Regions from separate parts of the Sphingobium sp. TomTYG75 genome, predicted to be linked through region 4. Evidence: predicted binding sites of a transcription regulator. Region 4 holds the regulator's gene; each other region holds the start of a gene.

Region 1 (7,754 bases), 580 kb from region 4:
CGCAAACGCGGCAGCATGTTGATCTGCGCCCGGCTTTCCACTTGGAACACGCCGATGCTGTCGCCCTTTTCCAGCATGTCATAAACGGCCGGGTCATCTGATTTAAGGTCAATATTCAGATCATGATCGCCCAGCCTATGGAGCCTCATCAGATCATAAGCCTTGCGGATGCAACTCAACATGCCCAGCGCCAGAATGTCGACCTTCATCAATCCCAGCGCATCGATGTCATCCTTGTCCCATTCGATGAAACTGCGATCCGCCATCGCCGCATGATGAAGCGGCACGGTTTCATCGAGCCGGTTCTGGGTCAGCACGAAACCGCCGACATGCTGCGACAGATGCCGGGGAAAAGGTGCGTCAAGCAATTGATCTACCACTGCCCGCAACCGCACGATCTGCGGATTGTGAAGGTCAAAGCCCGCCTCGGTTATCCGCGCTTCAGGAAAATCGCCCGAATAGCTGCCCCATACCGTACTCGACAGGCGCGCCACCACATCTTCGCTAAGCCCCAATACCTTGGCCGCCTCCCTTACAGCGCTGCGTGATCGGTAATGGATAACGGTCGCGGCGATCCCGGCACGATGGCGGCCATAGCGATCGTAGATATATTGCATCACCTCTTCGCGCCGCTCATGCTCGAAATCGACGTCGATATCCGGTGGCTCGTCCCGCTCTTCCGACACGAAGCGGGAAAAGAGCAGTTCATGCCGTTCCGGATCGACCGAAGTGACTCCCAGCAAAAAACAGACCATGGAATTGGCTGCCGATCCACGCCCTTGGCATAATATGCCCTTCATTCTGGCAAAGGCGACGATGTCGTAAACCGTCAAGAAATAATAAGCATAATTGCGCTCGCGAATAAGCTCGAACTCGTCATCCAGCAACTTGCGCACCTTGGCCGGAATATGCGGGCCATAGCGCGCATGGGCGGCCGATACGGTCAGTTCCTCCAGCCATTGCTGCGCCGTCCAACCTTCGGGCACAGGCTCATGGGGGTATTCATAGGATAGCTGATCCAGCCTGAAACGCACTTTGCCAAGCAAGCGCATGCTTTCGGCCAGAGCTTCAGGGCAGTCGCGAAACAACCGCGCCATCTCCTCGGGCGCATGCATGTGCCGCTCGGCATTGGCCTCCAGCAAACGTCCAGCCTTGCCGATCGTCACGCCTTCGCGGATGCAGCTTAGCACATCCTGCAAGGGCCGCTCGTCAGGCTTGGCATACAGCACGTCCATGGTCGCGATCAGCGGCACGCCGGTGCGTGCGCTAAGCCACTTGAAGCCCGCGATCCGGCGCGCGTCCCGGCCATCCCGGCATAGCGCCGCACCCAGCCAGATCCGGCCTGGCGCCAATCGGGCCAGCCGCCGAAGATAGGATTTAAGATCGGCAGGACGCGGCGGCGGCACCAGGCTCAAATGCCCTTGCCGGATCGCCTCCTTGGAGGGCCTGTCGTCATACTCATACTCCACCGGCTTTCGATGGGCCGCCTGCTTTGTGGCGGTGGAGGACGGCAGGACGATCAACAGCAGATCATCGAGATAGGCGGTCAGATCCTCATAGGTGAGGATGCAGTTGCCCTTCATCGATCGCAAATTACCCACCGTCAGCAGCTTGGTCAGTTCCCCCCAGCCACGCCGGGTCGAGGGATATGCGACGATGTCCGGAGTGCCATCGGAAAAGACCAGTCGTGCGCCGACAACAAGTTTGAGGTCGGTTTGGCACGATTGCTCCTCTTCCTCAGTCAGTTCCAGCGGCTGCCCAGCCTCCTTCTTTGCTTCCAGCAAGCGGGTCCGCGCCTTTTCGGGGGCGCGCTTGAGCGCAGACCATGCCCGCACCACGCCCGCGACCGTGTTGCGGTCGGCGATTCCCAGTCCTTTTAGGCCGAGGTCGATCGCCTGCCCCACCATGTCCGAGGCATGGGACGCGCCTCGCAGGAAGGAAAAGTTGGTGGCGGCCACCAACTCTGCAAAAGCGGACCCAGCCCTGCGCGGCGGAGGAGGTCGTGCTTCCTTTATCCGCGCGCTTTCCCGCACCGCTTCCACCGCATCCAATTCCCGCCGATCCATCGACTTGGGCTTGGACGGATCAGGCCCCTTGCCGCGCTTCATGCGAACAGGCCGTGGATGTACCAGCCGGGATGCCGCGCCTCCGTGCCGTAAAGGCCATGGCGGAAAATCCAGTAGCGGCGGCCGCGCGCATCCTCGATCCGGTAATAGTCGCGCGTCATGCCTGTGCTTTCGCCCGCCAGCGCACCGTCCTTCGCCTTCCACCATTCGGGCGCGATCCGTTCCGGCCCTTCATAGCGGGTCACTTCATGCGCGCTGCGTCGCCAGCGGAAATGATGGGGCGGGCCGTCTGGCACCTCCGCCACCACCTCGATCGGCTGGGGTGGGTCGAACAGATGAATGGGGCGCATCGGCGGATCGCCGGGTTCTCCTTGACGCGGCCAACTGGACGGTGTGCGGCTTTCGATCGCAGGCAGCGCAAGCTGCGCCTGCTCGGGAATATGGCTGTCGCGCGGCTCCAATCGCTGGATGCGGTTGCGGCCAGCGCGGACGGACAGCCGGTCGACCAGCGCCGCGACCGCTTCCTCGCGACGCGCCTCTCCCCCTTCCAGCGCCAACTGGGTCGCGGCCATCGGCTCGGTCTGCGGCACGGTAAGGCGCAGCATGTCGAAGCCGAAGCCGGGATCGAGCGGATCGGACAGGCTGCCGATCCGCTCCCGCACCAGCCGCATGATCGCAGGCGCATCCCGCACCGGCAGGCCGGTTTCCACCCGCAGCGGAAAGGCGAGACCATCGGTGCGGAAGAACAACAGTTCGAACCGCCGCCCGCCCTCGCCCCGCTCGGTCAGCCGCTCGCCCGCTTCGGCCGCCATCTCCTCGACCCGCTGCAAAGCATAGGCGGTGCTGCCTACAGGCTCTGCGAAGCGGCGCTCGATCCGCAGGACAGGACGCGGGCGGCGGGGGCTAAGCGGGCGATGGCCCAGCCCTAGCAGGCGGTGCAACACATCGACCGCCTCCTCGCCAAAGCGCGCGGCCAGCGCCGCTGGAGGCCGGGCAGCAAGATCGCCGATGGTGCGCAGCCCCGCGCGCCGCAACGCCACCCCGCTCTCCTGCTCCAGCTCCAACGCCTCGACCGGCAAGCGGCGCAGCGCGGCCTCCTCATCAGGCGCTGGCCCTGCGGAAAAGCGGCACAATGCATGCGCGCCCTCCGGCGTGCCCGCTATCGCATGGCGCACCTCCATGCCGTGCCGCTCGAACCGCTCCACCGCCTCGCGCGCCAAGGCGTCCTCCCCGCCCCACAGATGCGCGCAGCCGGTGATGTCCAACATCAGCCCATGCAGCGGATCGATCGCGGCCGCAGGCGTATAGCGCGCGCACCCATCGCATAGCCGCTCCAGCCAATCCTGATCAGCATGATGATCCGCTTCGAAGCTGACAAGGTCAGGCTCTTGCGCCCGCGCATCGGCCAGCGTCATGCCCGCGTTCAGGCCCAGCGCCAGCGCATCGGCATCCGGCGTCACAAGGCGCATGGCCCCGCGCACGGCCTCCACGATGGCGACCGGCGCGGCGCCGGCCTGCACCTGCCACAGGTCAGGCCGCGCGATGCGCAGCCGATCGACCGGCAGGAAGGGGAACCACAGCGCCAGGTAGCGCCGCCTCGTCAGCGTGTCCTCCGCTTGCCCATCCATGCTCATGGCGTTCATCGCACTCTTCTCCAAAATCTCCCCGCTCGGCATTCCACACCATCCGCCATGTCATGCCGTCTGCCCCCGAACGGCGGCGCAACAGGTGAAGCGAGAAGGCGCTCATGCCCGGCGCATTGCCCGGCAACGGCACGGATGGAGCAGCCTCCACCCGCCACCGTGTCTCCGCCGCGCTCGGCACCGGATCGCCACCAATCCGCAGCACGAAGGCGGTAACCCCCGACGTCTCCGCCGCCAGCGCCAGACGGCGGCTCGCGGTCAAGTCCAGCAGCGGCGCGCGCCCGCGCAATTCGATGACCAGCGCGCCCAGCGCCGGGCATCGCAACGCATCGACCGCCGCGCGCAGCAGCAGCGCCTCATCCTTCATCACGCCGATCAGCAAATGGGCTGGATCTATTCCAAGCGCGGAAAGCCCCGGGCCATAAGGTTGTCCCGCCGTTCCATCTGGAAGGCGCAACCAGAACAGAGGAGCCTCACGCGCCGCAAGATGGGCAAGGATCAGGGAAAGACCGGCAGTGGCGCCCTCATCTTCAGCATTCCCGAACAATTCATGCACCCGACCCCTGGCAAGGCCACCCTGCAATGCCTGATCAAAAGCCGCATGTCCGGTCGCAATACGCGCATCTGTTTTGACGGCCGGAATCCCTTCCAGTGATGCAATGTGCCGCCTGAGGGCTGCAAGCCTGTTCACCGAATCCACCATAGAATGTTCTCTATATGTTCTTTTCGGCGATAGCGCACCCCCTGTCAATCAACTTGGCTGCCATCAGAAAAAAAGGGAGGATGGTTTCAGCTTCTTACACACATTGGCCATCATCCGGAAAAGTTTCACACCCGGCTTTCTGCCAAGCTAATCTGTGTTGATGGACACGCCCCACATCGCTTCGCTGGCTCATGCGCCCTTCATTCTGGCGCGCCGTATCGCTTCGGCTCGCAGCCTGCGTCTTGTTTCCAGCGCTGCGACTGCGCTCCTCGCCTCCTACCCGAAGTCGGGCAGGACCTGGCTCAGGTTTATCCTGGCGCAATATTTCCTCGCGTCGCGTGCATATCCGCCCATTACGACCCAGAGCATGTTCACCTTTGCTCCCAATTTCGACTTGGATCCGGTGCGCGGCATACCGGCCTTTGTCCGGAGATCAGAGGAGGCCTCTTTCCCCCTGATCCCTTCCACTCATCTGCGCTTCAAACCAACCCTGCCCGGCCGCCTTCCCATCATATTCCTGATCCGGGATCCGCGGGCCGTACTCATTTCCGACTATCACCATGTGACTCGGCACAAGATGTCGTTTCAAGGCAGCGTTGATGATTTTCTCATGGATGAGAATAGGGGCCTGCCGCACTATATTAAATATATGAATAGCTGGGCCAATGGCCTCGAACGGCATGATCATCACATCATATATTATGAGGATCTACTGCTTCAAACGGAGGTAGAAGTCGAAACGATGCTCAGTTTTCTGGATGAGCCGGTCAATAGCCGTGCTCTTGGATATGCGGTGGAAAACTCATCCTTCGAAAAGCTCAAGGCACTGGAACTCGCCCAGGGCATTCCCGGCCATGAATATGACAGATCGGATTCAGATGCCCTGCGGATCAGAAAGGGGCAATCCGACAGCTTCCGGCAGGAGCTGACGATAGAGCAGCAGAAATTCATCGAGGATAGCTGCAAGTCTCAGTTGAACCCCCGAATGTTGGCCAAGCTGGATCGATACGGATTTTCGGACCCGCCTTCGTCATCCACTGTGAGACCGATCGAGATATCGCAATCCGCAGCGCCCGAAAGGCAGGTGCATGATCCTGTAACCAAGCGCCGCCTCCCCTCTCTTGGCGTACAGCTCTTGAGCGAAGCGATGGTCATGATCGGCCTCGCCGCCATGCTCATCGCCCCGACCATTCTGGCGATAGAGGTAGGCGAATGGCTTTTCCGGCGAGAATGGGATGGTCATTCCCTTGAAGACGGCCTCGCCCTGTTCGGGATCGACCGGGTGGGGCCTGTGGAAACGCCGACCGAACAAATACTCGACGTCTTTCTCGCGCTGCCTCTCACCATCGCCTTGTTCATGAACGGCCTCCTCATATTCCTGGCTGCCGTACATTTCGGAGACTGGGGTCTTCAGGGCGTACGGCTCAAGAAAAAGCTCGCCGTCGAGCAGAGCAAAAGGCGCCAGCGGACCCACGCCAAAAATCCGCCCTCCGACCTCAAACCGGCAGGAATGGTGAGCCCTAGCCGCTGATCAATGTTCATCTGGCCCTGTTGAGCAAGCCTCGCCCTTCTATAACGGTAAAAGGCCCGCCCCGCGAAAATGCGCGGGCGGGCCTTTTCAGTGCGTGAAACGAAAGGCGAGCAGAGCCGCGCGGCTATCCTGCGGCTGATCCGGCCGCAGGCATTAGCCGTGCTTATTCGCCATCATCCTCCGCTTCGGGTCCGGTCATCATTCCTTCGGCAACCTCTTCGGTCTTGCCCCGGATCACCTTTTCCAGGCGCTCCGCCATTTCGGGATTTTCCTTGAGGAAGGTCTTGGCATTCTCACGACCCTGGCCAATGCGGACGGAGTCGTAGGAGAACCAGGCGCCCGACTTTTCGACCACGCCAGCTTTGACGCCCAGATCGAGTATCTCGCCGATCTTCGAAATCCCCTCGCCATACATTATGTCGAATTCCACCTGCTTGAACGGCGGCGCCACCTTGTTCTTCACCACCTTCACGCGGGTCGCGTTGCCGACGATATCGTCGCGATCCTTGATCTGGCCAGTACGGCGGATGTCGAGGCGAACCGACGCATAGAATTTGAGCGCGTTGCCGCCCGTCGTCGTTTCCGGATTGCCGTACATGACGCCAATCTTCATGCGCACCTGGTTGATGAAGATCACCAGACACTTAGAACGAGAGATCGAGCCGGTAAGCTTGCGCAGCGCCTGGCTCATCAGGCGCGCCTGCAGGCCGACATGGCTATCGCCCATCTCACCTTCGATTTCCGCACGGGGCACCAGCGCCGCGACGGAGTCGATCACCAGCACGTCGATGGCGTTCGACCGCACCAGCGTATCGACGATTTCCAGCGCCTGTTCACCGGTATCGGGCTGGGACACGATCAACTCGTCAATATCGACGCCCAGCTTCTTGGCATAAGCGGGGTCGAGGGCATGCTCGGCATCGACGAAAGCCGCAACGCCGCCGGTCTTCTGCGCCTCTGCAATGGCATGCAGCGCCAGCGTGGTCTTGCCTGAGCTTTCCGGGCCATAGATTTCGATGATGCGGCCGCGTGGCAAACCGCCAATGCCAAGCGCGATGTCGAGCCCCAGCGATCCCGTCGAAATCGCCTCGATCTCGATCTTCTCGCGGCTGCCCAGCTTCATGGCCGAACCTTTACCGAAGGCGCGGTCAATCTGGGAAAGGGCCGCTTCCAATGCTTTCTGTCTGTCCATTGTCCCTGTCTTCTTGGAATCGATGAGTGAGAGCATTGCTGTCATCGGCCTATCCCCTGTCAAGCGGAAGCGCCGATTAAGTGGCGCCTTGGCCACCATGTATCCCCTTTGTTCTCAAAGAACAAGAGGGGAACGGAAATTTCCTATTTAGGCGGAAAGAACCTTCGTCAGCGCCCGCTCAACGGCGCCAATCGTATAAGGTTTTGCCAAAGTGGGCCGATCCGAATGTCCTGATGGCACGTCATCAGCCATGCCGCCTGTCGCGAAAATAAAGGGGATGCCGCTTTGCGCCAGCAGGTCCGCGACCGGCCAGCTTTTCTCACCCTGCAGATTGCAGTCCACCAATGCCGCGTCGAAGCCGCCCTTGCGCGCATGGTCGCACGCCTCGTCCACCGACACGGCAATGGCATATAGGCGATATCCCAATGTTTCGAGATAATCTTCCAGCATCATGCCGATCATCGCTTCATCCTCGACCACCAGGATGGTCTTGCCGTCCGACATGTGCGATCCCCTATTTCGTTACGCTCGCTATCTTATCATCGGCGCGCGGACCAGCATAAACGCCTGATCGTTCAAGAAGTTCATTCCACCCCTGCGCCCATGGCCAGCGCGTCAC
Region 2 (7,754 bases), 390 kb from region 4:
GCTGCCGACGAGGGGTCGCCGGGGACGGTGATGGCTTGGGGACGAAGTTCGGCCTCGCCTTTTAATGTGATGATCCGTGTTCCATCAGCATCGATTTCTACGTCCAGGTCAGCACCAAAGCCCTTGAGCATCCGCTCGCTGTGATCGCGAGTCGGAACCGGCTCGACGACGCGCGTGACCCCGGGGGTATTCAGACCCGCCAGCAAGATCGCGGACTTTACCTGCGCTGATGCGACGGGAAGGCGATAATCAAGCGCCACAGCCGGGCAGGCGCCCCGCATGGTGAGCGGCAGCCGGTGTCCGGGGCTGGTGGTGAAGCTGGCGCCCATATGGGACAGCGGCTCGGTGACGCGCTGCATCGGGCGCTTGCTCAGCGATGCATCTCCGATGAAAGTCGCAGTGATGCCATGACTTGCGACCAGGCCCATGAGGAGGCGGGTCGACGTGCCACTGTTGCCCATGTCCAAAGCTGTTTGGGGTTGCAGCAATCCGCCCACGCCCACGCCCCGAATGTGCCAGATGCCATCATCGTCTCGTTGGATATGCGCGCCCATCGCACGCATTGCTGCGGCAGTGGCCAGCACATCCTCTCCCTCCAACAGGCCTTCGACGCGGCTTTCCCCAACGGCCAGTGCGGAGAGCATGAGTGAACGATGCGAAATGCTTTTGTCACCCGGCACCCTTACACTGCCCGCAAGGGGAGGAGCACTGGAGAAGGTCATGGGAAGAGGCTGATCGGAAGAAGTGGTCACGGGTCAATCCGTTTGTCAGGAAACTGAAAAATTGCGCCCGGCTTTTGACAGCGCGGTTCCGCTATGGCAAGGCGCCCGTCGCTTCGCGGGCGACATGGTCGCGCCGCGTGATATTCGTTGAAGCACTCGTAAGAAGGACAAGGCCGGACATGGTCAAGGCTGAATGGGGCACGAAGCGTACCTGCCCGAAATGCGCCACGCGCTTCTATGACCTGGGCAAGGATGACCCGGTCTCCTGCATCAACTGCAACACCGCTTGGGAACCCGAACCGGTCCTGAAGTCGAAGCAGCCGCTGCCGTACGAGGAAGCGCCGAAGAAGGTTATCGAAACCGCCGACGGGGAGCTGGAGACGGCAGATGACGATCTGGATCTTGATCTGGATGTCGATGATGATGGCGATTCGCCGGACAATGACGTTGACCTGGGCGGTGACGACGACCTCGGCGTGGATGCCGCCGCCGACGACGGCGACGACGACAATTAAGTAATTTTGTGCTTGCCAAGGAAGTTGCTGCCTCCTAATGGCAGCGACCTCCGAAGCGCCGGACCCAAGCGGCGCTGACACTGGTAACGGGGCCTTAGCTCAGCTGGGAGAGCGCCTGCATGGCATGCAGGAGGTCAGCGGTTCGATCCCGCTAGGCTCCACCAGTTTTCCGGACGGTCCAAGCCTTACCTGTATAGCCCGGAAGCTATCAAGCGGGTGCTTGGCATCCTATATCGGCCGACGGCTCCAAGCCGGACATGGCCCAATCCATTGGGATGCGGTATTATGCCGCGCAACGATGGGGCCTTAGCTCAGCTGGGAGAGCGCCTGCATGGCATGCAGGAGGTCAGCGGTTCGATCCCGCTAGGCTCCACCAATCTTCCTTGTCGCGATAGACTGTCGCTAGTCATCAGCAAATTGCTTCTCCGGTGCCATGCCAGCTGGCATAACTCCTCGGCATCGACGTACACCACATCCAATATGCCAATCTCCGTTAGGCAGCGAGGAAGTGATGGGGGAGGAGACCCACATCATTGCCAAGGACAGAAGATCGACGACGTTTGCTCCAATCCTGCGAGCGTTTCCTCCGCTCTAACGATCATGCTATCTCGCCCTCGTCCGTCGTGCTTCGGCAGGTGGTGGAGGCGGAGGGCGCAGGGGTAGTGAAGCTACTCCAGCAAACCGACGAGATATTTTAAAAACGCCGACCAAGCGGATAGTTGACGCGTATGAGCGGCACGGAAACTGACTTGGTCAAGTTCAAGCTGGCTGCACGAAGCTATCCATCACGCGCTTACGGCCAGCCGTTTCAAAATCGATCTCGAGTTTGTTGCCCTCGATCTCCGCAATCGTGCCGTAACCAAATTTCTGGTGAAATACGCGCAGCCCCAAGTGCATATCATCTCGACCCTTGTTGCCGAGGGATACCGCCGACGCGCGAGCTTCCACGATCCGCACGGGGTCACGGGAGAACTGGCCACTTTGTTGCGCCCGCTGCCAGCCTGGGCCACGCCCGCTACCTCGTTGTACGTTGGAGAAGGGATCGGCGCGCTCAGACCAGTTGGCACGCCAAAGGGATGCACCGCCCGCCATGCTGCTTTCCTCCTCGACATGTTCAGGAGGTAGCTCTCCTACGAACCGTGACGGGATAGAACTGGTCCACTGGCCATATATTCTCCGGTTCGCGGCATGAAGGATGACGCACAGCTTCCTAGCGCGAGTAATCGCCACATAGGCGAGCCGACGTTCCTCCTCCAGACTGTTGAGACCGCCTTCGTCCAACGCTCGTTGAGAAGGAAAAATACCTTCTTCCCAGCCCGCCAGGAAGACGGTGTCGAATTCGAGCCCTTTTGCCGCATGGATGGTCATGATCGTGACCTTCCGTTCCTCGGCTTGCGCGTCATTGTCCATGACTAGCGACACATGTTCGAGGAACGCGCCCAGCGTTTCATATTCCTCCATGGCGCGGGTAAGTTCATTGAGGTTTTCGAGGCGGCCTGCGCTTTCGGCTGTGCGCTCCGCCTGAAGCATCGCCGTGTAGCCGCTTTCATCCAGTATCTGGCGCGCGAGTTCGGCATGGGGAAGCTGGGTCGCGCGGTCGCGCCAGCGGGCCAAATCACCGATAAAGGCGCCAAGGCTGCGGCGCGCTTGCGGAGTCATTTCGTCGGTATCGAGAATTCGTGCAGCAGCGAGCGCTAAGGGTATAGCCTCGGCCCGAGCAAGGCGGTGAAGTTTCTCCACGGCTTTGTCACCTAAGCCACGCTTGGGAACATTGACGATCCTTTCAAACGCCAGATCGTCGGCCGGTTGGTTGACGAGGCGAAGATAGGCAAGCGCGTCGCGGATCTCAGCCCGCTCGTAAAACCGGAAGCCGCCCACAATCCTATATGCAAGGCCGATCTGAATGAATCGATCTTCAAATTCGCGGGTCTGGTGCTGTGCCCGGACGAGGATGGCCACATCTTCCAATGATCGTCCGGAGCGCTCGATCGCCTCGATTTCGTCGCCGACGCGGCGAGCCTCTTCTGGCCCGTCCCAAACGCCGATGACGCGGACTTTCTCCCCGATGTCGATGTCGGTCCACAGCGTCTTGCCTAGCCTGTTGCCGTTTTCGGCGATCACACCGGAAGCGGCGCCCAGAATATGAGGTGTGGATCGGTAATTCTGCTCCAAGCGGACAATCTTGGCGCCCGGGAAGTCCTTTTCAAATCGCAGGATGTTAGCGACTTCCGCGCCCCGCCACGAATAGATGGATTGGTCGTCATCACCCACGCAGCAGATATTCTTGCGCTGCTGAGCGAGCAGACGGAGCCAGAGATACTGGCTGCTGTTGGTGTCCTGATACTCGTCTACCATGATATAGCGGAACCGCTGCTGATAGCTTTCGAGCACATCCCGGTGGCGCTTCAATATGGTGAGCACATGGAGCAGCAAGTCGCCGAAGTCGCAGGCATTTACATCGCGAAGGCGGGCCTGATAGGCAGCATATAATTTCTGTCCGCGCCCATTTGCGTAAGATTCGCTATCTCCGGCGCTGATTTCGTCAGGCGTCAGCCCCTTATTTTTCCACTGATCGATCAAGCCACCCAACTGCCGCGCTGGCCAGCGCTTTTCATCAATCCCTTCAGCCTGGATCAGCTGCTTCATCAGCCGAAGCTGATCGTCTGTATCAAGAATGGTGAAGTTGGATTGCAGGCCGACCAATTCGGCATGTCTGCGAAGCATTTTGGCAGCGATGGCATGAAATGTTCCGAGCCACGGCATGCCTTCCACCGCCGGACCGATCATGCGTCCGACACGCTCGCGCATTTCGCGCGCGGCCTTGTTGGTGAAGGTGACCGCCAGGATTTCCGACGGATAGGCGCGGCGCGTAGCTATGAGGTGCGCCAGTCGTGCGGTCAGCGCAGCCGTCTTGCCCGTTCCGGCACCCGCCAGAACAAGAACCGGACCCTCGGCAGTGAGGACGGCCTCCCGTTGGGGCTCATTGAGGCCCTGAAGATAGGGCGGATCATCAGGCGAGGGAGCGGGAAGGGTCATGGTCAACAACTAGGGAGCATGGATAGAGGGAGCAAGGGCTTGGCCGCGTGCGATTGATGGCAATCTATGAGAACAAAAGAGGAATCATGCAAGGGGGAAGGCCACAGTGTTCACCTTCGATATCCCCTCGGCCTCTCGTGGTGTCGTTAGGTCAAGGCCAAGCGGTTCCAACGAGGGAACATTCGCCTGGTAGCAGCAGAGCCACAGTTCGTCGCCGATATCGGAACGCGTGCGTCACCGATCTGGTTCTCTACCCGCCAAGAGGCAGAACGGGGTGATGAACAGGAAAGGATTACCCATGAAATCGATCATGCTTGCGAGTGCCGCCATGCTGGCCTTTACCACCGGCGCTACTGGCATTGCGATCGCTCAGGGTGTGCCGGACAATACGGCCCAACCCCCAGCCACTGATAGCATGCCTACAGATCCGGCTACGCCTGCGAGCCCTGCAACAGCGGCAGATCCCAATGCTGGTCAGCCGACTGGAGAGGTTCCAGCTGACACTGGCATGATGCCCGCAACGCCGGGCATGCCCAAGGACCCTGCCGCGCCTGTGGGCAGTTCGGCTAATCCGGTCACCGTTGGCGGCAACATGACCCCTCCGCCTGCAGGCGGTAAGGACTATCCGCTATGCAGTCGCACGGTACAGGATAGCTGCATCAATCCAGGCGAGGCGCCGCGTTCGAAGAAGATGGCGCGCAGGCATCGCTGACCGGAGAGACAGAAGCGGGCAGGGCGGCAATAAGCGCCGCCAGCCCGGTTCTGTCTTTGGCGGCGTCCGCCAGGCTTTGCTGGTCGAGCACTGCCAGAAAAGCTGTAGTTGCGGCCCTCAAAATGCTCGATAGGCCACAAGCGGCGCGGAGGCCGCAGCTTGCGCAGTCTGCCAGGTTCATGTCCGGTTCGGTGTGACGGACGACATCGCCCAGCCTGATTGCTTCAGGAGCCCGGGCCAGGGTGAAGCCGCCGCCTCTGCCGCGCTGGGTTAGGATGAACCCGCCTTGGCCGAGGTGGTGGACGACTTTCATCAAATGATTGCGCGAAAGAGCGTAGGCGTCGGCGACCTCAGGGATGGTTGCGCGACCTGTTGGCGTGACGGCCAGATGGATGAGGACGCGCAGGGCGTAGTCGGTGTGGCGGGTCAATTGCATGAGGGAATGCGTTAATTGAACGGGGTTTGCAGATCAAACATGTAGCTGGTTTACATGTTTAAAGATGTACCGTAAAGGCGTCTTTACCGAGTCTTTATTTCAAAGGGGTGCATATATGAGCCAGCTCAGCGCTGAAACCATCGCCATCGTCAAGGCAACCGCTCCCGCGCTGCGGAGCCATGGGGTGGAGATCACGACCGCCATGTATGCGCGCCTGTTCCAGGATGCGTCGATCAAGGACATGTTCGATCAGGCGGCGCAGGACAGCGGCGAACAGCCCAAGCGTCTGGCTGCGGCGATCCTGGGCTATGCCGAGAATATCGATAAGTTGCAGGCTTTGACTGGCGCGGTCGAGCGCATGGTGCAGCGGCACATCGAAACCGGAGTGAAGGCTGAACATTATCCCAAGGTTGCCGAAGCGCTGCTGCCCGCGATCCGCGATGTTCTGGGCGCGGAAGTTGCCACGGACGCTGTGTTGGAAGCGTGGGGCAAGGCCTATTGGTTCTTGGCCGAGATACTGATTGGCAAGGAAGCGCAGGCTTATGAGGATGCTGAAGCGGCTTGATTGATGGGTGGGGAGCTTGGGGGGTTCCCCTCTCCCTAGCCTCGTTGAGAGTCACGCGCCTCTCATCGACCCCTAAAGGGGAGAGGGAATCGCTCTTAACAGAGTAATGCGCGCCTTGCCCACGTCTCGGGTTGCGTCCACGACAAAACCCTTGACCTCCACATCTTCGCGGCGATCGGTTTCGATGCTGATCCAGGTCGCGGGGCCGGTCCAGCCCAGACGGCTCAACTTGTCGAGAGCTACGACGCCTGCACCGCTATTGTAAGGCGGGTCCATGAAAATGAGGTCCAGCGGTTTCGGCGTTGGCCCCAGTGAGAGCACGCTACTCTGCCGAATGTCGGGCCGGATGCCGAGCTTGTCGCCATTGGCGCGGATCACATTCAGAGCCGCCTGATCCTGTTCGACGAAGAGGCAGCTAGCCGCGCCACGGGACAGGGCTTCAAAGCCCAAGGCGCCCGATCCTGCGAAGAAATCGCCGACGGCCAGCCCTTCAAATGATCCGATACGGCTCACGAGCATGGAAAAGAGCGTTTCGCGCGTACGGTCGGCCGTGGGACGAGTGGCGTCGCCCTTGGGAGCTGCCAGCGGGCGGCCGCGCCATTGGCCTGCGATGATTCTCATGATTGGCGTCCGTGCAGAAGGAAAGCCCTAAGACAAGCGCAGGGCGAACGGGTTTAGCTTCAGGATTTGGGCGTCTTCAAGCTCTTGCGGAAGACGATAAGGTCGTGCTGGCGCACTTCCTCCACCGCGCCCGACGCGAGTTCGCCGAGATGGAAGGGGCCATAGCTGGTGCGGATGAGGCGGCTCACCTGTAGGCCCAGATGCTCCAGAACGCGCCGCACTTCGCGGTTCTTGCCCTCCGTCAGGGTCATTTCGATCCACTGGTTACGACCGGTGCGGCGTTCCAAATTGGCCTCGATCTGGCCATAGCGAATGCCGTCAATCTCTATGCCCATAAACAGGTCTTCAAGCTGGGCCTGGCTGATTTCGCCAAAGGCGCGGGCGCGATAGGTGCGCGGCACGCCGGTCGCGGGCAATTCCATCTGCCGTTTGAATTCGCCATCGGTCGTGAGGAGCAGAAGCCCCTCCGTGGTCATGTCCAGACGACCGATGGGCATGAGGCGGGGCAGATCGGCGGGCAAGCGGTCGTAGATGGCGGGACGGCCGCGCGGATCGCGCTCAGTCGTCAAATAGCCTGAAGGTTTGTGAAACAGGAAGAGACGGGCGGGAGCGGGTTGCGCCACCGGGTTGCCATCCACCGCCACGCCATTGAGCGAGGTCAGCAGGGTCGCCGGGGTCGAAATCAGTTGGCCATCGAGAGTGACCCGGCCTTCCTCGATCATCCGTTCCACTTCCCGGCGCGAGGCTACTCCGGCGCGGGCAAGCAGTTTGGCGATGCGTTGCGGTTCGTTCGTGCCGCTGGCGGCAGCGGCCATGCGCGCCGGATGGGGATTTGCGGGCTTGGCTGGAGCAGCGTTTCTTTTCTTGAAAGGCGGACGAGCAGGGCGCGACGAACCGGCGGGCTTGCCGTCCGTGGGACGCCGGGGACCGCCCGGCCCTGTTCTGCGCGGCGGTGCTGATTTTTTCGGCGGCTCCACGCTCGGTTCCTTTTAACGAAGCGGCGGCATTCCCATATCGGAGATGCCGGGAAAATGACGAATAGTGCCGTCCTGTCGCCGAGTGCGCAGGAACGGCCGCAACTCCCTTAAGGGGTCGCGCGTTTGATCGGGTGCATGGCGCATATGGGGCGGATCGGCAAATGTTTTTC
Region 3 (7,754 bases), 160 kb from region 4:
TCGAGCACGTCGGCGATGCTGTGGCCCTTGAACTTTACCTCCAGGGTTTCGCGATTGTAGCGCGCGCCGTGGCAGACGTCGCAGGTGACGTAGACGTCCGGGAGGAAGTGCATTTCAATCTTGAGCAGGCCGTCGCCGGTGCAGGCTTCGCAGCGGCCCCCCTTCACATTGAAGCTGAAGCGACCGGGTTTGTAGCCGCGCGCCTGGCTTTCGGGGAGGCCCGCGAACCAGTCGCGGATGTTGGTGAAGGCCCCGGTATAGGTGGCCGGGTTGGATCGGGGGGTGCGACCGATGGGCGACTGGTCGATGTCGATCACCTTGTCGCAATGTTCAAGGCCGGTGACCTTGTCGTGGGGGCCAGCGACGATGCGCGCGCCGTTCAGGGTGCGGGCGGACGCGGCGTAGAGGGTGTCGATGGTGAAGCTGGACTTGCCCGATCCCGATACGCCGGTGATGCAGGTGAAGGTGCCGAGCGGGATCGACGCGGTGACATTTTGCAGATTGTTGGCGCGGGCGTTGTGGACGGTGAGCCTCTTGCCATTGCCCTTGCGGCGCTTTGGCGGGACTTCGATGCGGCGGGTGCCGTTGAGATAGTCCGCGGTCAGGCTGTCGCGGTGGGCTAGCAGTTCGTTGAGCGTGCCTTGGGCGACGATGGTGCCGCCGTGGACGCCTGCGCCCGGCCCCATGTCCACGATATAGTCGGCCATGCGGATCGCGTCCTCGTCATGCTCCACGACGATGACGGTGTTGCCGAGGTCGCGCAGGCGTTTCAAGGTGATGAGCAGGCGGTCATTGTCGCGCTGATGCAGGCCGATGCTGGGTTCGTCGAGGACGTAGAGGACGCCCGACAGGCCGCTGCCGATCTGGCTGGCGAGGCGGATGCGCTGGGACTCGCCGCCCGACAGGGTGCCGCTGGTGCGGTCGAGGTTCAGATAGTCGAGGCCGACATTGTTGAGGAAGCCGAGGCGCTCGACAATTTCCTTGAGGATGGCTTTGGCGATCTGGTTCTGCTGGTCGGTGAGGTGCGCGGGGAGGGTGGAGAAGAAGCCGAGCGCGTCCACCACCGAGCGGCGGGTGGACATGGAGATGTCCTCACCCGCGATCTTGACCGCGCGGGCTTCGGGTTTGAGGCGGGCGCCGTGGCAGGTCTCGCACGGCATGGCGGTTTGATATTTGCTCAGTTCCTCGCGCATCCAGGCGGAGTCGGTCTGGAGGAGGCGGCGGTTGAGGTTGCCGATGACGCCTTCGAAGGGTTTTTTGACCTCGTAGGATTTTTTGCCGTCGACGAAGCGCAGGGTGACGGGCTTGCCTGCGGTGCCGTGGAGGATGATGATTTTTACCTCCGGGGGGAGGTCGATCCACGGGGTTTCCAGGTTGAAGCCGAATTCCTTGGCGAGGGAGCCGAGGACTTGCATGTAGTAGGGGCTGGGCGGGTTGGATTTGGCCCAGGGGACGATGGCGCCCTTTTTGAGGGTCAGGTGTTCGTTGGGGACGACGAGTTCGGGGTCGAATTCCTGGCGTTCTCCGAGGCCGTCGCAGGCGGGGCAGGCGCCTTGGGGGGCGTTGAAGGAGAAGAGGCGGGGTTCGATTTCCGGGATGGTGAAGCCGCTGACGGGGCAGGCGAATTTTTCAGAGAAGACTATGCGGTTGTCCGGGATGCCGGCGTTTTTCATTTTTCCGGGTGTTGCTCCCCTCTCCCCTGAAGGGGAGAGGGAGTCGATGGTGCCGTCAGCCAAATCCACATAGGCTAGGCCGTCGGCGAGCTTTAGGGCCTGTTCGAAGCTGTCAGCTAGGCGGGTGGACATGTCCGGGTCCACGGCTAGGCGATCGACCACGACTTCGATGTCATGCTTGTATTTCTTGTCGAGGGCGGGGGCGTCTTCGATCAGGACCATTTCGCCGTCGATGCGGACGCGGGTGTAGCCTGCCTTCTGCCATTCCAGCAGCTCTTTCTTATACTCGCCCTTGCGGCTGCGGACGACGGGGGCGAGGAGGTAGAAGCGGGTGCCCTCCGGCAATTGCATGACGCGGTCGACCATCTGGCTGACGGTCTGGGCGCTGATCGGTTCTCCGGTCGCGGGGGAGTAGGGGACGCCGACGCGCGCCCAGAGGAGGCGCATATAGTCGTAGATTTCGGTGACCGTGGCGACGGTGGAGCGCGGGTTGCGGCTGGTCGTCTTCTGTTCGATCGAAATGGCGGGGGAGAGGCCGTCAATATGCTCGACATCGGGTTTCTGCATCATCTCAAGGAACTGGCGGGCGTAGGCGGAGAGGGATTCCACATAGCGGCGCTGACCCTCTGCATAGATGGTGTCGAAGGCTAGGGAGGATTTGCCTGAGCCGGACAGGCCGGTGATGACGATCAGGCTGTCGCGGGGTAGATCGACGTCCACGCCCTTGAGGTTGTGCTCACGCGCGCCGCGTACGGAAATTGTGGTCAGACTCATGGGGCGTGTTGTTCCAGATTTGTTCTTTGGGGGCAAGGCCGTTGCCGGGCTATGGGCGCGGATATGGGATAGCAGGCGGCGGCTCGCAAGCGGCCCATGCTTTCCAGCGCGAGCAGGCGGCGGGTCACCGAAAGGTAGAGCGATATTAACCGATCAGGTGTATAAGGGCCGCGACGGGAAAGCTGCGGCGGTGGCGTCTCGACTTCTGTAGATATGAGAGATCCCGGATAGCCCGACAGCATCCCGGATACGCCCCCGGCCGTCCCTTGCGCCGGGGGCGTTTTCTTGTTCGGTCAATTTCGACGAATGATGTTTTACGCTACGTCAACAAGGCTTTTTGGGATCGACAGAGGCAGCTGGCCTGTTTAAATCTGCGCCCTGCCGGAAGGACTGACGGGTCCCAGCCTTCGCGGCTTTATCGCGGACCAGGTCGCCTGAAGAGCGACGAGTCCCAAGCAGTTCAATCGAAGGGGGACCATCATGACATTTTTTATCAATCGCACCGGCGGTGCCATGCTGGCGGCACTGTCTGCCACCGTGTTGATGGGCGCGGCGGCGCAGGCGAGCGTTATTCCGTTTGAATCCAACGGCCGTACGATCGATGTGCGCTATGACGATCTGGACCTGTCGAAGAAGTCGGGTCAGCAGGAATTGAATGCCCGCATCCGCCGTGCTGCGGTGAAGGTGTGTCCGGGCCGGACCATGCAGGATTTGCGGTCGTGCCAGATCGCGGCGGTGGATCATGTCCGTGAGCCGGTCGCCATCGCGATCGCCAAGGCGCAGGGTCAGGATGCGAGCCGCTTTGCCGAGGTGGGCAAGGATAAGGTGCCTGGCGCGGGGAATTGAGGCTTTGCGTTTGAGGGGGGAGGAGTGATCGGCTCTTCATCGCTGGCGTTGCGCTGGCCCACCCCCTAACCCTTCAAACGAGTCACGTGCCTCGTTTGAACGCTTGCGGGAGGGGGGACATTGAGCGCTGGAGGATGCTCTGGGAACCGGCCATCGGGACTGGCCGTTGATCCTGCGTGGCGCGCGAAGGCCGCGCCGAGGAGAGCAAGATGAGCGACAAGACCGATATTCGTCCCAATAGCCGTGAAGAAGCGCATGATGAGCGTCCCACGGATGCGCAGGACCATGCCGTCACCCCCGAGGAGCAGCTGGAGGAAGGGTTGATGGACAGTATGGATGCGTCCGATCCGCCGTCGGCCACCAAGCCGGGCGACCATGGCGATCCGGTTCCTTCGTCGGGATTTCACGAAGAAGAAGATGAGGATGAGAAGGCTGGGCGATAGACGGCGGCGATATTGGTGATATGATCCATGGGCGAGGCGAACCGGATCGGCGGTGGCCGGGCGGTTCGCCAAGCGCACGACGCTGCAAGGTGAGAGGAGCCTTATTGATGCCGACTTCCGCTACTCCCGCGATCGAACGCATTGCCCGGGTGCTGGCCGGACGCCAGCTGAGCCTGAATGGCGAGGGCGATGATCCCCATGCGGCGGGCGCGGTGGATGCGAGTTGGCAAAACTATCTGGATGATGCCTATGCTATCCTGCACACGCTGCGGGAGCCCGATGAGCAGATGGCGCAGGCGGGTGATGTCGCGGTGTGGCGCAGCATGATTGGCGCTGTGTTGGAGCGGCGAGCCTGACGCAGCGATTGGCGGGGCGGCCTGCCCATGCCATAATGGGCGGATGAGCGGCCCTGCACTGAAGATCAAGATACAGCTTTATTGTGGTGACGAGATCGCCATGGGGCCGGGCAAGGCCGACCTGCTGGATGCGATCGCCAGCGAGGGGTCGATTTCGGCGGCTGGGCGGAAGCTGAAGATGAGCTATCGGCGCTGCTGGATGCTGGTGGACGTGATGAACCGATGCTGGTCCGCGCCGCTGGTGGCGACGTCGAGTGAGGGCGCGGTGCTGACGGAGCTGGGGCTTGGCGTGCTTGCCCAATATCGCGGGTTGCAGAAGGCGGCGGCGAGTGCGGCGGGGCGGTCGCATTGGCCTGACCTTGCGCGCGAGTTGCGGGGCGAGCCGTTGCCGGTTCAGTCGGAGGAGTGAGGAGGATGCGTCGGCACTTGGGCATTGCGTAGGATGCCGGGGGTGGCGTGGTTTCGCGGGTTCTCAACGGGATGTTGCTTAAGGTTTTGCGTTTTGGGGCGTGGCTGGTGGCCGCGCCCTATTTTGGTTCACGCGGAGGCGCGGAGGGGTCAGGCGTCAGCTTTGTCCTTGAGGCGAGGCTTGGGAGCTGGATAGAGGTTAAGTCTGGGGCGCTCGCTTCGCCTTCTGATTGTGCTTCCGTATCGCTGCCGTTCCGCGTGATATATTTTCACGCGGAGAACGCAGAAGGCGCAGAGGGAGGGTTTGCGGCTTGCCGTTGCTTGAGGACCCGATGCTCTTTGGTAAGGGGGCTTTGCTGCCTCCTTTTATCGCTTTCACAAAAATTACATGTTGCGACGCACAAGGAAAAGTGATTCCCTGTAGTTGTCGGCAGAACCGGCGCTTAAGCTTACAGTAACCATGTTGGGCGCATGTTCTGCTGATCGACTTGAAGTCGGAGGGCAAGAGCATGGGCACCAATGCAAGACCGGCTGACGGGGCAATCACCCTGGCTGAATTGCGCGAATTCGCCAGTTTCCCGTCTGCCACGCAGCGCTATATCCGCCGGTCGCTGGACATCGGCCTCCACCGCCGCGACGCCATGAAGCTATGGTCGCGCGACATGGTGGAGGAAGCGAGCATCCGCGCGCAGGCCCGCATTTACGGGCGGCTGGATGAGATCAAGGCGCGGGTGCCCGACGACAGCGGGCTGGACCAGATGGAGCCGTTCATGGCGCCTTTGGTGACGATTTCGGCTTTCGATTTGGGGCAGGACAGGCTGAGCAGCTTTTCGGCCTACCGGTTTTTGTATGAACGGCTGTTGGGGGCGGGGGCCAGGCCGTGGTTGCCGGGCGCGTTCTGCGCGGCGGCGAGCTTGCCGCATCTGCATCCTGAGAAGCGGCGGGCGCTGTTGCAGTCGATCAGCGAGGCGGCGGCGACGGCGGTGGGGTGGTCTAACCGGGAGCCGACCTTCTATCCGGAGTGGGTGGAGAAGGTGGATATGAGCAAGGCGAATTGAGCTTTTGCTGGCGTTCCTCCGGGGGAGGGGCGATATGATTGAAGCGAGGCGGTGGCGGCCGTGAGGATTGCCGCACCTTTGAAATGTTATGCTTCGATCGCCGCTTGACCGCAGAGGCGAATGCCATAGCTTTGCACCGGCTTTTTTTGAGGGTCTGCGATGTCCTACGCTCTGTCCGCCCGGATGACCTTCGACAACATGCTCGGCAGCCTCGATCACCTTGTCGGGAAAGCTATCGATTCTGGGATGACGGATGATGTGCTCGCGGCGAGACTGACCGACGACATGTTTCCGCTGGAGATGCAGTTTCGCGTGGCTCTGAACCAAGTACTGCTGGCACTGAATCAAGTCGCCGGGCAGAGCGTCCCACTCGAAGTTGTATCGTATAAATCACTCGCGGAGGTTGCCGAACGCATTGCGGTGGTTCGATCGCTAAACGATCAAGCAGTCCCCGCTGGTTGGGCAGACGCCGACACAGTCGTCGATCTCACATTGCCCAATGGCATCCGCTTCCTTATGTCGTCGGAGGAGGATATTCGCGACTGGATCATGCCGAACTTCTACTTTCACGTAACAATGGCATATGCATTGCTGCGCAACGCGGGATTGGACATCGGCAAGATGGATTTTCTGCCGCATATGGAGCGCCATAAAGCTTTGCCTGCGTAGCAGAAGCGGTTCCTCTGGCGGTTCAGCTGACTCTCGACGGATTCTGGACCAGTTATCCATTCACGATCGTACCGCCGTTGGGGTGGAGGACCTGGCCGGACATGTAGCTGCCGTCCTCGCACGCCAGGAAGAGGAATGCGGGGGCTACTTCGTTGGGTTGGCCGGGGCGGCCCATGGGGACTGACTCGCCGAAATGTTCGAGCTTTTCCGGGCTCGCGCCGCCCGAGGGGTTGAGCGGGGTCCAGATCGGGCCGGGGGCTACGGCGTTGACGCGGATGCCGTCTTTTACGAGATTTTCCGACAGGCTACGGGTGAAGGCGGTGATGGCGCCTTTCGTGCTGGAATAGTCGAGCAGTTCCGACGAGCCCTGATACATGGTGACGCTGGTGCAGTTGACGATGGCGGCGCCTTTTTGGAGGTACGGGCGTGCTGCTTGCGTCAGGAAGAACATGCCGAAGATGTTGGTCTGGAAAGTGCGGCGCAGCTGTTCCTCGGTGATATCGGTGATGTCCTGATCGGGATGTTGTTCGCCCGCGTTATTGACCAGGATGTCGAGGCGGCCGAAGCGGTCGATTACCTGTTTGACGGCGTCGTCGCAGAAGGATTTTTCGCCAATGTCCCCGGCGATGGTGAGGGCCTGTTGGCCTTCGGCCTCGACGATCTGGGCAGTCTTCTTCGCGTCGTCATGTTCGCAGAGGTAGAGGATGGCGACGTCGGCGCCTTCGCGGGCGTAGAGGGCGGCGACGGCGCGGCCGATGCCGCTATCCGCGCCAGTGATGAGGGCGACTTTTCCGGCGAGGCGGCCTGAGCCGGGGTAGCGGGGTTCCCATTCGGGCTTGGGTTCGAGCTTGCTTTCGTGGCCGGGCAAGCCGTCTTCGTGGATCATCTCTTCATGATTGTCGGATTGGGTGTCGGACATGGCGCATCTCCTTTCCTCGGCCAACACTTGGGTTGGGGGATGGTTCATGCGCTTGCGGCAGGGCGGGTCGCCTAGCCCGTGCTGCGATTTTCCCAGATGGCGATAGGGGCGTCCGCGCCCGGCATTTCCATGCGGACTTCACGCAGGGTGACGGCGAGCACGCAGGCGGGCCGCTGTTCGACCCCGAGCGGCTGGGCGCAGTGGACGGGGCCGTTTCCGGGCACGCGTTCAATGCGGCCGATAAGCCGGAGCCTCAGCCCGCGTGAGGGGGTAAAATCTTCAGGCGCGAGGCGCAGTACTTTTTCGAAGGGGCGGCCGTGGCGCCACAGATCGTTGCCGTCATTCTGGCCGAATTGGGCGAGGGCCAGGCTTTGGTCGGGCGTGGGCGCGGTTCCGTCCGGTTCGGGCGCGGTGGCTTTTGCAGGGGCGGGGCATTCGTCGTTGGTGGACCAGGGGCGCAGCATCCAGAAGCCCTCGGCATCATGGCCGTCCCCTTGCGCGGGGAGTCCGAGATCGGCGGCTTTCCACGAAATCGGCCTGACATGGACGCGGAGCACGCCGGCCGCTTCATCATAGCGCCAGCGCATGGGGGCGCCACTGTCCTTTTC
Region 4 (7,754 bases):
TCATGGTCGATCCCTGGCAGGTCCTGGAAAGCCGCTCGCTCGGAGCCGATGCCATCCTCATCATCGCCGCCGCGCTGGACGACAATCAGATGGCGGAAATAGAGGATGCCGCGCTTGGCCTTGGCATGGATGCCCTCGTCGAAGTCCATGATGCCCATGAACTGGAACGTGCGCTCAAGCTCCGCTCGCGCCTCATCGGCGTCAACAACCGCGACCTGCGAGACTTCAGCGTCGATTTCGCCCGCACCTATGAACTGGTCGGCCAGGCCCCGGAAGGCTGCACCTTCGTCGCCGAAAGCGGCCTCGGTAGCCACGCCGATCTGGTGGCCATGTCCGAACATGGCGTCCGCTGCTTCCTGGTGGGCGAAAGCCTGATGCGCCAGCCCGATGTCGAAGCCGCTACCCACGCTCTACTTACCGGCGAATGAGCAAGCTCACCCATCTTGATGAGGACGGATCGGCCCATATGGTCGATGTTTCCGCCAAGGCCGTGACCGCCCGTGAAGCCATCGCCACCGGCCACATCGCTATGAGTGCCAAAGCTGCGGCCGCCATCGCTCAGGGTCTGGTGAAGAAAGGCGATGTTCTGGCCGTAGCGCGCGTAGCAGGCATCATGGCGGCAAAGCGTACCGCCGACCTCATCCCCCTCTGTCATCCCATCGCCCTGACCTCTGTTACGATCGACTTCGATCTGGAAACAGAGGGCGTCACCGTGACCGCTACCGCCAGAAGCGCGGGCCAAACCGGCGTTGAGATGGAAGCACTTACCGCTACCTCTGCCACGCTGCTGACCATCTACGACATGGCAAAGGCGCTCGATAAGGGCATGATCATCGGCAATGTCCGGTTGCTCGCAAAGTCGGGTGGCAAGTCGGGCGACTGGCGCGCCGAATGAGCCTGCTCCCGGTCGCGGAGGCTCAGGCGCGCCTGCTTGCGTTGGGCCGCCGCTTGCCGGAAGAGGACGCCCCGGTTTCCCACTGTGCAGGCCGATGGCTCGCAAGGGACATCTTTGCTCTGCGCGATCAGCCTTGGGCGGATCTATCGGCCATGGACGGTTACGCCATTCGTGCGGCAGAATGGCCTGGCCCTTGGCGCCTAACCGCTGAAAGCACGGCGGGCGGCTCCCTTCACTCTGCTTTGGCTCCGGGGGAATGCTGCCGCATCTTCACCGGCGCACCACTGCCGCCCGGCGCCGATACCGTCCTGATCCAGGAAGATGCGCAGCTGGACGGCCAGCTCGTGCATCCCCTCGGCTCTCCATTACCCACAGGACGAAATGTGCGCCCGGCGGCAAGCGACTTTGGCGCAAATCATCTATTGCTCCCTGCCGGTGCCGCATTGGGTCCCGCGCAGATTGCTCTCGCCGTTCTTGGGGGCCACGGAACCCTCCCGGTCGGCGCCCGTCCGCGCGTTGCCCTGATCTCTACCGGCAATGAACTCGTTCCCCCTGGAGCGCCCACGCCCTCTGGCCGCTTGCCATCCTCCAACGCGCCCATGCTGGCGGCCATGCTAGGTCAGGCAGGCGCGGAGGTGATCGACGTCGGCATCGTTCCCGACGATCTCGACGCAATGGTCCGGTCGCTCAAAGAAGCCGTCGGCGCCGACATCATCGTCTCGACTGGAGGCGCCTCGGTTGGCGATCACGACTTGGTGAGGCCAGCTTTCCAGGCGGCAGGCGGCACTCTGGATTTCTGGAAGATTCGCATGCGCCCCGGCAAGCCGCTCATGGCGGGAAAGCTGGGTGACACTCTATTCCTCGGCCTTCCCGGCAACCCGGTGTCCGCCTTCGTGACAGCGACGCTGTTCCTGCTGCCGCTCGTCCGGCACATGGCCGGAGCCGCCAGCCCGCTCCCGCGTACAATGATCGCGGAACTCGCGGCCCCACTTCCAGCGACAGGAGAGCGCGACGACTATCTTCGCGCCTACCTCACTGGTGCTGGGTTGGTCTCGGTTACCTCGCAGGACAGCGCCGCTACCGCAGCCCTGGCTCAAGCGGACTGCCTGATCCTTCGACCGGCCAACTCACTCCCGGCTGCCGTAGGCGACAAGGTAACCATCGTTCCGCTCTGACAATGAGAAAGGGGCCGCAAAGCGGCCCCTCCCCTTGATCCAACCAAACGTAGATCAGCGCTGCTGCTTGCTGTGATCGCTCTTGTCCTTGCGGCTTTCGCCCATTTGACCCTGGCGATTTTCCTGCTGCTGCTGACGCCCGCCCTGGCTTGAGCGGTCACCACCTTGCTGGCGGCGCTGTTTGTCCTGATCGTTCTGGTTCGCCATCTTACTCTCCTATTCACCCTCTTTGGGAAGGCCGCTACTGAACGGCTGTGACGCGGGTCCGTTCCTTTCGTTACGCTTGGCGCAACCCTGCTTGACTTGCCTCCTTACGTTTCCTATGCGTTCTCCATCCGTTCCATGGAGGATAAGTCGGCATGCTGACGCCCAAGCAACAGGAATTGCTCAGCTTCATTCAAACTCGGCTCGAGGAAGGCGGGGTTTCGCCTTCGTTTGAGGAGATGAAGGAAGCGCTCGATCTTCGATCGAAATCCGGGATTCACCGGTTGATTAATGCGCTGGAAGAACGCGGATTCATCCGCCGCCTGCCAAATCGGGCACGAGCACTGGAGGTTTTGAAACTTCCTGAAGCGATGCATCGCGCTCCTAAGGTCGCAGCGACACCCAAACCGCAACTGTCGGCCAAGCCCCCGGTCGCAGCCAATGACGTGATCGACATCCCCCTTCACGGGCGGATTGCCGCAGGCGTTCCGATCGAAGCCATGGAAGGACAGAATATGCTGTCCGTTCCTGCGGCTCTACTGGGTGCCGGAGACCATTATGCTCTTGAGGTTTCGGGCGATTCGATGATCGATGCGGGCATCCTCGACGGCGACTTTGCACTGATCCAGCGCACTGAAGTCGCGCGCGAGGGGCAAATCGTGGTCGCACTGATCGAGGATAGCGAGGCGACGCTGAAATATTATCATCGCCAGGGACCTAAGGTCAGGCTCGATCCGGCCAACAATGCTTATGAGCCGCAAATCTACGATTCGCAGCAGGTGCGCATTCAAGGAAAGCTGGCTGGTCTGCTGCGACGGTACAACTGATCGGATCGGCGGCGAGCCGGAAGATAGGAAGGCCGGGCGACCCACGGATGTGCGTCGCCCACTGTTTTCCCGGTTCGCACGGTTCCTCCATCAAGATCGATTGCCAGCCCGCCGGTATGTGCCAACAACCGCCGGTCGGCTTTCAGCCAGCGGGGCCGACACCATGGCGGCAGGCGGCGGTCAGCGATAACGATGTCGGCGCGCGCGCAATCGCGTGCCAGGATGTCCTTGGGTACGACAACCCCGCTTCTCGTCACCAATAGCTGCCATATGCGCCCTCCTCCGGTTAGGGCCACCATGCACAAGTCCATGGAACAACGCGCCTCGGGCAAGTCTGCAAGAGCGCCCAGCGGACCTCCATAGCCTGCACTCTCTGCAATCATATCGCGGACATAGTCTCCGGCCCGTTCGCGCAGAATAGCCATGCCGCCGTCTTGCCCGCGAACGGCCACATGGCGCCCATCCGCTGTAACCAGAATGTCGGGGGGCGAACTCATCATAATAATGGCCATCCCCAGCGTCACGGGGACCATTCCCGCCCACCGCCAAGCGCTTCGCCACAGCAGGCACCAAAGGCCGCCCAGCACGATGATCCCGAAAATCACGTTGGACACCGAGGGCGCAGTGACGATCGCCCAAGGACTTGCCGCCACCCAATGCGCGATCAGCAACAGCACGTCGAGCGCGCGGGAGGTCAGCCACCAGGCTGGAGCACCCAGACCGGCAACATCCAGCAGCAGGGCCAACGCTTCCAACGGCATGACGACAAAGGTCGTCAGGGGAATAGCCACAAGGTTTGCAAAAGCGCCTATCATCCCGGCCTTGTGAAAGTGGAACAACGCGATCGGCGCCAGAACCATTTCCACCGCAAAGCCGGAGAGAAGCAGGACGGCAAGGTGGCGACCCAGTCGCCGAAGCGCTGGCTCGTCACGGGATGCCGCGAACGCCCGAAAGCGGTGATGTTCGCCCAAGGCAACAATAGCGATAACTGCGGCGAAACTCATCTGGAAGCTTGGCCCCGCCAGCGCCTCTGGCCATGCCAACAGAACCACCAGTGCACCGGCGGCTATCAGCCGCAAGGTGATGGCTTCGCGCCCAAGCGCAAGCCCTCCCAGCACCAGCAGTGCCGCGACGCAGGATCGAACCGTCGGCACTTCCGCGCCCGTCAGCAAAGTATATCCCAGGCCCGCCAGCGCACCACCGGCCGCAGCGATCAGCATCAACGGCCAGTCCAACGCCGCACGTCGGCTGAGTGCCATGATCCGCATCAGCAGGAAAATGACCGCGCCGATGAGGGCGGTGACGTGCAACCCGCTGATCGAGAGCAGATGGGCAAGACCGCTGCGGCGCATCGCGTCGGCGTCCGCCTCGCTGATCGCGCCCTGATCCCCCGTCGCCAGCGCTGCGGCGATCCCCGCTCCGTCGCCATTTGCATTCTTCAATATATGCGCGAAAAGACGATTGCGCAGAGGCGGCGCCTCCGTTGATGGTCGTAGCACGACGATGGGCTTGAGCGCGCGTCCTGTTGCCCCAATCCCCTGAAAATAAGCGCGACGCGAAAAATCATAGCTGCCGGGCAGGCTCGCTTCGGCAGGAGGCATCAACCGGGCGCGAAAGCGAATGATGGCACCTTTGCCAACCCCTGCGGGTAGGTCCGCCGCAGCTATGTTCACCCGGATCAGGGAAGGCAGCGCAGGCATGTCGATCGGACGGATCGATACGCGACTCATCTGCTGCGCGGGCACCGTGTCGGCTGACCTGACTTCGCCAGTCACTTCCACAAATGCGGCACGCGGCAATGGGGTCGTGCCGACAATCAGGGCTTTCCCCCATATCAACAGGCAACCTGACGCAGCAAGCAGACCGCCCAATATGATCGCATGGCGTATCCGGCCGCCCTCCGGCAACATCAGCCCGCCACTCGCAATCGCAATCGCGCAACAGCAAAAAGATAGCCATGTCAGCTGGTTAGGTAGAAAGAACCAAGCCGCTATGCCCAATCCAAGGCCCACCGGCACCCAAAACGCAAGTTGCTCCCGCTCAGCCTCCAGTGCCTGTTCCAAGCGCGCGAAAAGCTGATGGCCGCTGCGCCTTATTATCGGCGCAACGGACGTTTGTCGTGGCTCAAAAGCCATGCTAGGGGGCGTCGCGTTCATGAATGAGCAAGGCGGATGTCGAGGAATAAAGCGGTGAGTGCAACGGGTTTGAACAAGCAGGTGGTAACCCGTTTCGCGCCATCGCCCACGGGATTTCTTCACATCGGCGGCGCGCGCACCGCGTTGTTCAACTGGTTATTCGCCCGGCACCATGGCGGCAAGTTCCTGTTGCGCATCGAAGATACCGATCGCGCCCGTTCGACAGAGGAAGCTGTAGCCGCGATCTTCGACGGCCTTGACTGGCTCGGCCTTGCAGGTGATGAGCCCGCCGTCTTTCAGTTTGAGCGATCGCAGCGGCACGCAGAGGTCGCTAACCAGTTGCTCGCCGCTGGCCATGCGTATCGCTGCTACGCGACCCCCGAAGAACTGGCTGAACTGCGCGAACAGCAGCGCGCCGCAAAGCAGCCGATGCGTTATGATGGCCGCTGGCGGGACCGCGATCCTTCGGAAGCTCCGGCCGATGCCCCGTTCGTCATCCGGCTCAAGGCGCCGCGCGAAGGCGAAACGGTCATCGACGACGCGGTCCAGGGCCGGGTAGTCGTGCAGAATGCGGAACTGGATGACATGATCCTGCTCCGCTCCGACGGAACGCCGACCTATATGCTCGCCGTGGTTGTCGATGATAACGACATGGGCGTCACACATGTGATCCGTGGCGACGATCATCTGAACAATGCGTTTCGCCAGCTCGGCATTATTAAGGCGATGGGCTGGGAAGAGCCAGTCTATGCCCATATTCCTTTGATCCACGGATCGGACGGCGCAAAGCTATCGAAGCGGCACGGAGCGCTGGGTGTCGATGCCTATCGCGACGAGATGGGCATGCTGCCCGAAGCCGTGCTCAATTATCTTCTGCGTCTCGGCTGGGGCTATGGCGATGAAGAAACCATCTCACGAGATCGCGCAATCGAACTCTTCGACATAAGCGGCGTCGGCCGATCGCCCTCCCGCTTCGACATCAAGAAGCTTGAAAATCTCAATGCATTCTACCTGCGCGAGGCCGACGACCAGCGCCTGGCGGAACTGGTCATGCCGCGCGTGGCGCAACGGCTCGGCACGACCCCGTCGGTCGAGGCGATGGCGCTTCTTGCGCAAGCCATGCCTTCGCTCAAGCCACGCGCGAAGACACTTAACGAGATTGCCGAGGGCGCCGAGTTCCTGTTCAAGGCAGGCCCGCTGGATTTTGACGACAAGGCAATTGCTCTGCTAGACGACTCGGCGCGCGAGCTGCTGGGGAAGACCGCCGACGCTCTTGATTCCGTCCCATCCTGGACGGTCGAAGCGATCGAGGAAGCGATCCGCCGCGTGGCAGAGGAAGTCGGATTGGGGCTGGGCAAAGTCGCTCAACCTCTACGCGCGGCGCTAACCGGTCGCACGGTTTCGCCGGGGATATTTGATGTCCTTTTCCTTCTTGGAAAAGACAGGAGCTTGGAGCGGCTCGCGGATGCCAGGCAGGCATCGCGCGCTGTTGGCAATTAAGGAGAACGAGATGTCGGACAATAATGCCACTTTGACAGTCGGCGGCGATACCAAGGACTATGGTATCCTGAGCGGTTCCGTCGGCCCCAAGGTTATCGACGTTCGCAAGCTCTACGCCAACACCGGCATGTTCACCTATGATCCGGGCTTCACCTCTACGGCCAGCTGCGATTCCGGCCTGACCTATATCGATGGCGACGCCGGCATCCTGCTGCATCGCGGCTACCCCATCGATCAGCTGGCAGAACAATCAAGCTTCATGGAAGTCAGCTACCTCCTGCTGAATGGCGAACTGCCTTCGAAGGCGGATCTGGAAGATTTCACCCGCACAATCACGCGCCACACCATGGTGCACGAACAGCTCACCACCTTCTATCGTGGCTTCCGCCGCGACGCGCACCCCATGGCGATCATGTGCGGCGTGGTCGGCGCTCTGTCCGCATTCTACCATGACTCGACGGACATCAATGATCCGGAACAGCGCAAGATCGCCAGCCACCGCCTGATCGCCAAGATGCCGACAATCGCGGCCATGGCGTACAAATATTCGGTGGGACAGCCTTTCGTCTATCCCCGCAACGACCTCAGCTACACCGCCAATTTCCTGCGGATGACCTTCTCGGTCCCCGCCGAGGAATATGAGCCCGATCCGGTCATCGTGGACGCGATGGACAAGATCTTCATCCTGCATGCTGACCATGAGCAGAACGCATCGACGTCGACCGTCCGTCTCGCTGGCTCGTCGGGCGCCAACCCCTTCGCTTGCATCGCCGCTGGCATCGCCTGCCTCTGGGGTCCGGCCCATGGCGGCGCGAACGAAGCCGCGCTCAACATGCTTCGCGAGATCGGCACGGTGGACCGCATTCCGGAATATATCGCCCGCGCCAAGAACAAGGATGATCCGTTCCGCCTGATGGGCTTTGGCCATCGCGTGTACAAGAACTACGATCCGCGCGCGACCGTCATGCAGAAGACGGCAAAGGACGTCCTGGCAAAGCTGGGCGTCAACGATCCCGTC

The links. The regulator LexA, encoded in region 4, represses DNA repair genes until DNA is damaged. The targets are predictions, from matches to a motif close to GTTCCNCNCTTGTTCT.
Region 1: the regulator LexA is predicted to act here: its motif matches at 4,418-4,433, upstream of ACYU81_RS08620 (ImuA family protein).
Region 2: the regulator LexA is predicted to act here: its motif matches at 4,343-4,358, upstream of ACYU81_RS13555 (ATP-dependent helicase).
Region 3: the regulator LexA is predicted to act here: its motif matches at 2,458-2,473, upstream of uvrA (excinuclease ABC subunit UvrA).

What each region holds. Positions count from the first base shown of each region.
Region 1 is NZ_BSRE01000001.1:1,698,871-1,706,624, reverse strand. Features, by position in the region: gene ACYU81_RS08630 (error-prone DNA polymerase) at 1-2,108, opposite strand, end outside; gene ACYU81_RS08625 (Y-family DNA polymerase) at 2,105-3,700, opposite strand; gene ACYU81_RS08620 (ImuA family protein) at 3,597-4,412, opposite strand; gene ACYU81_RS08615 (sulfotransferase domain-containing protein) at 4,573-5,943, shown strand; gene recA (recombinase RecA) at 6,107-7,180, opposite strand; gene ACYU81_RS08605 (response regulator) at 7,283-7,639, opposite strand; gene ACYU81_RS08600 (hybrid sensor histidine kinase/response regulator) at 7,720-7,754, opposite strand, start outside.
Region 2 is NZ_BSRE01000001.1:2,673,004-2,680,757, forward strand. Features, by position in the region: gene aroA (3-phosphoshikimate 1-carboxyvinyltransferase) at 1-722, opposite strand, end outside; gene ACYU81_RS13540 (TIGR02300 family protein) at 902-1,237, shown strand; tRNA gene ACYU81_RS13545 (tRNA-Ala) at 1,326-1,401, shown strand; tRNA gene ACYU81_RS13550 (tRNA-Ala) at 1,538-1,613, shown strand; gene ACYU81_RS13555 (ATP-dependent helicase) at 1,997-4,273, opposite strand; gene ACYU81_RS13560 (Fe-S oxidoreductase) at 4,572-4,985, shown strand; gene ACYU81_RS13565 (Rrf2 family transcriptional regulator) at 4,933-5,421, opposite strand; gene ACYU81_RS13570 (globin domain-containing protein) at 5,537-5,986, shown strand; gene rsmD (16S rRNA (guanine(966)-N(2))-methyltransferase RsmD) at 6,059-6,607, opposite strand; gene ACYU81_RS13580 (pseudouridine synthase) at 6,667-7,584, opposite strand; gene ACYU81_RS13585 (response regulator) at 7,746-7,754, shown strand, end outside.
Region 3 is NZ_BSRE01000001.1:2,117,532-2,125,285, forward strand. Features, by position in the region: gene uvrA (excinuclease ABC subunit UvrA) at 1-2,447, opposite strand, end outside; gene ACYU81_RS10785 (UrcA family protein) at 2,928-3,293, shown strand; gene ACYU81_RS10790 (hypothetical protein) at 3,503-3,736, shown strand; gene ACYU81_RS10795 (hypothetical protein) at 3,844-4,092, shown strand; gene ACYU81_RS10800 (winged helix-turn-helix domain-containing protein) at 4,136-4,501, shown strand; gene ACYU81_RS10805 (hypothetical protein) at 5,010-5,558, shown strand; gene ACYU81_RS10810 (DUF1993 family protein) at 5,718-6,227, shown strand; gene ACYU81_RS10815 (SDR family oxidoreductase) at 6,280-7,146, opposite strand; gene ACYU81_RS10820 (hypothetical protein) at 7,218-7,754, opposite strand, start outside.
Region 4 is NZ_BSRE01000001.1:2,280,678-2,288,431, reverse strand. Features, by position in the region: gene trpC (indole-3-glycerol phosphate synthase TrpC) at 1-428, shown strand, start outside; gene moaC (cyclic pyranopterin monophosphate synthase MoaC) at 425-895, shown strand; gene ACYU81_RS11595 (molybdopterin molybdotransferase MoeA) at 892-2,070, shown strand; gene ACYU81_RS11590 (hypothetical protein) at 2,125-2,277, opposite strand; gene lexA (transcriptional repressor LexA) at 2,430-3,101, shown strand; gene ACYU81_RS11580 (ComEC/Rec2 family competence protein) at 3,062-5,236, opposite strand; gene gltX (glutamate--tRNA ligase) at 5,273-6,736, shown strand; gene ACYU81_RS11570 (citrate synthase) at 6,747-7,754, shown strand, end outside.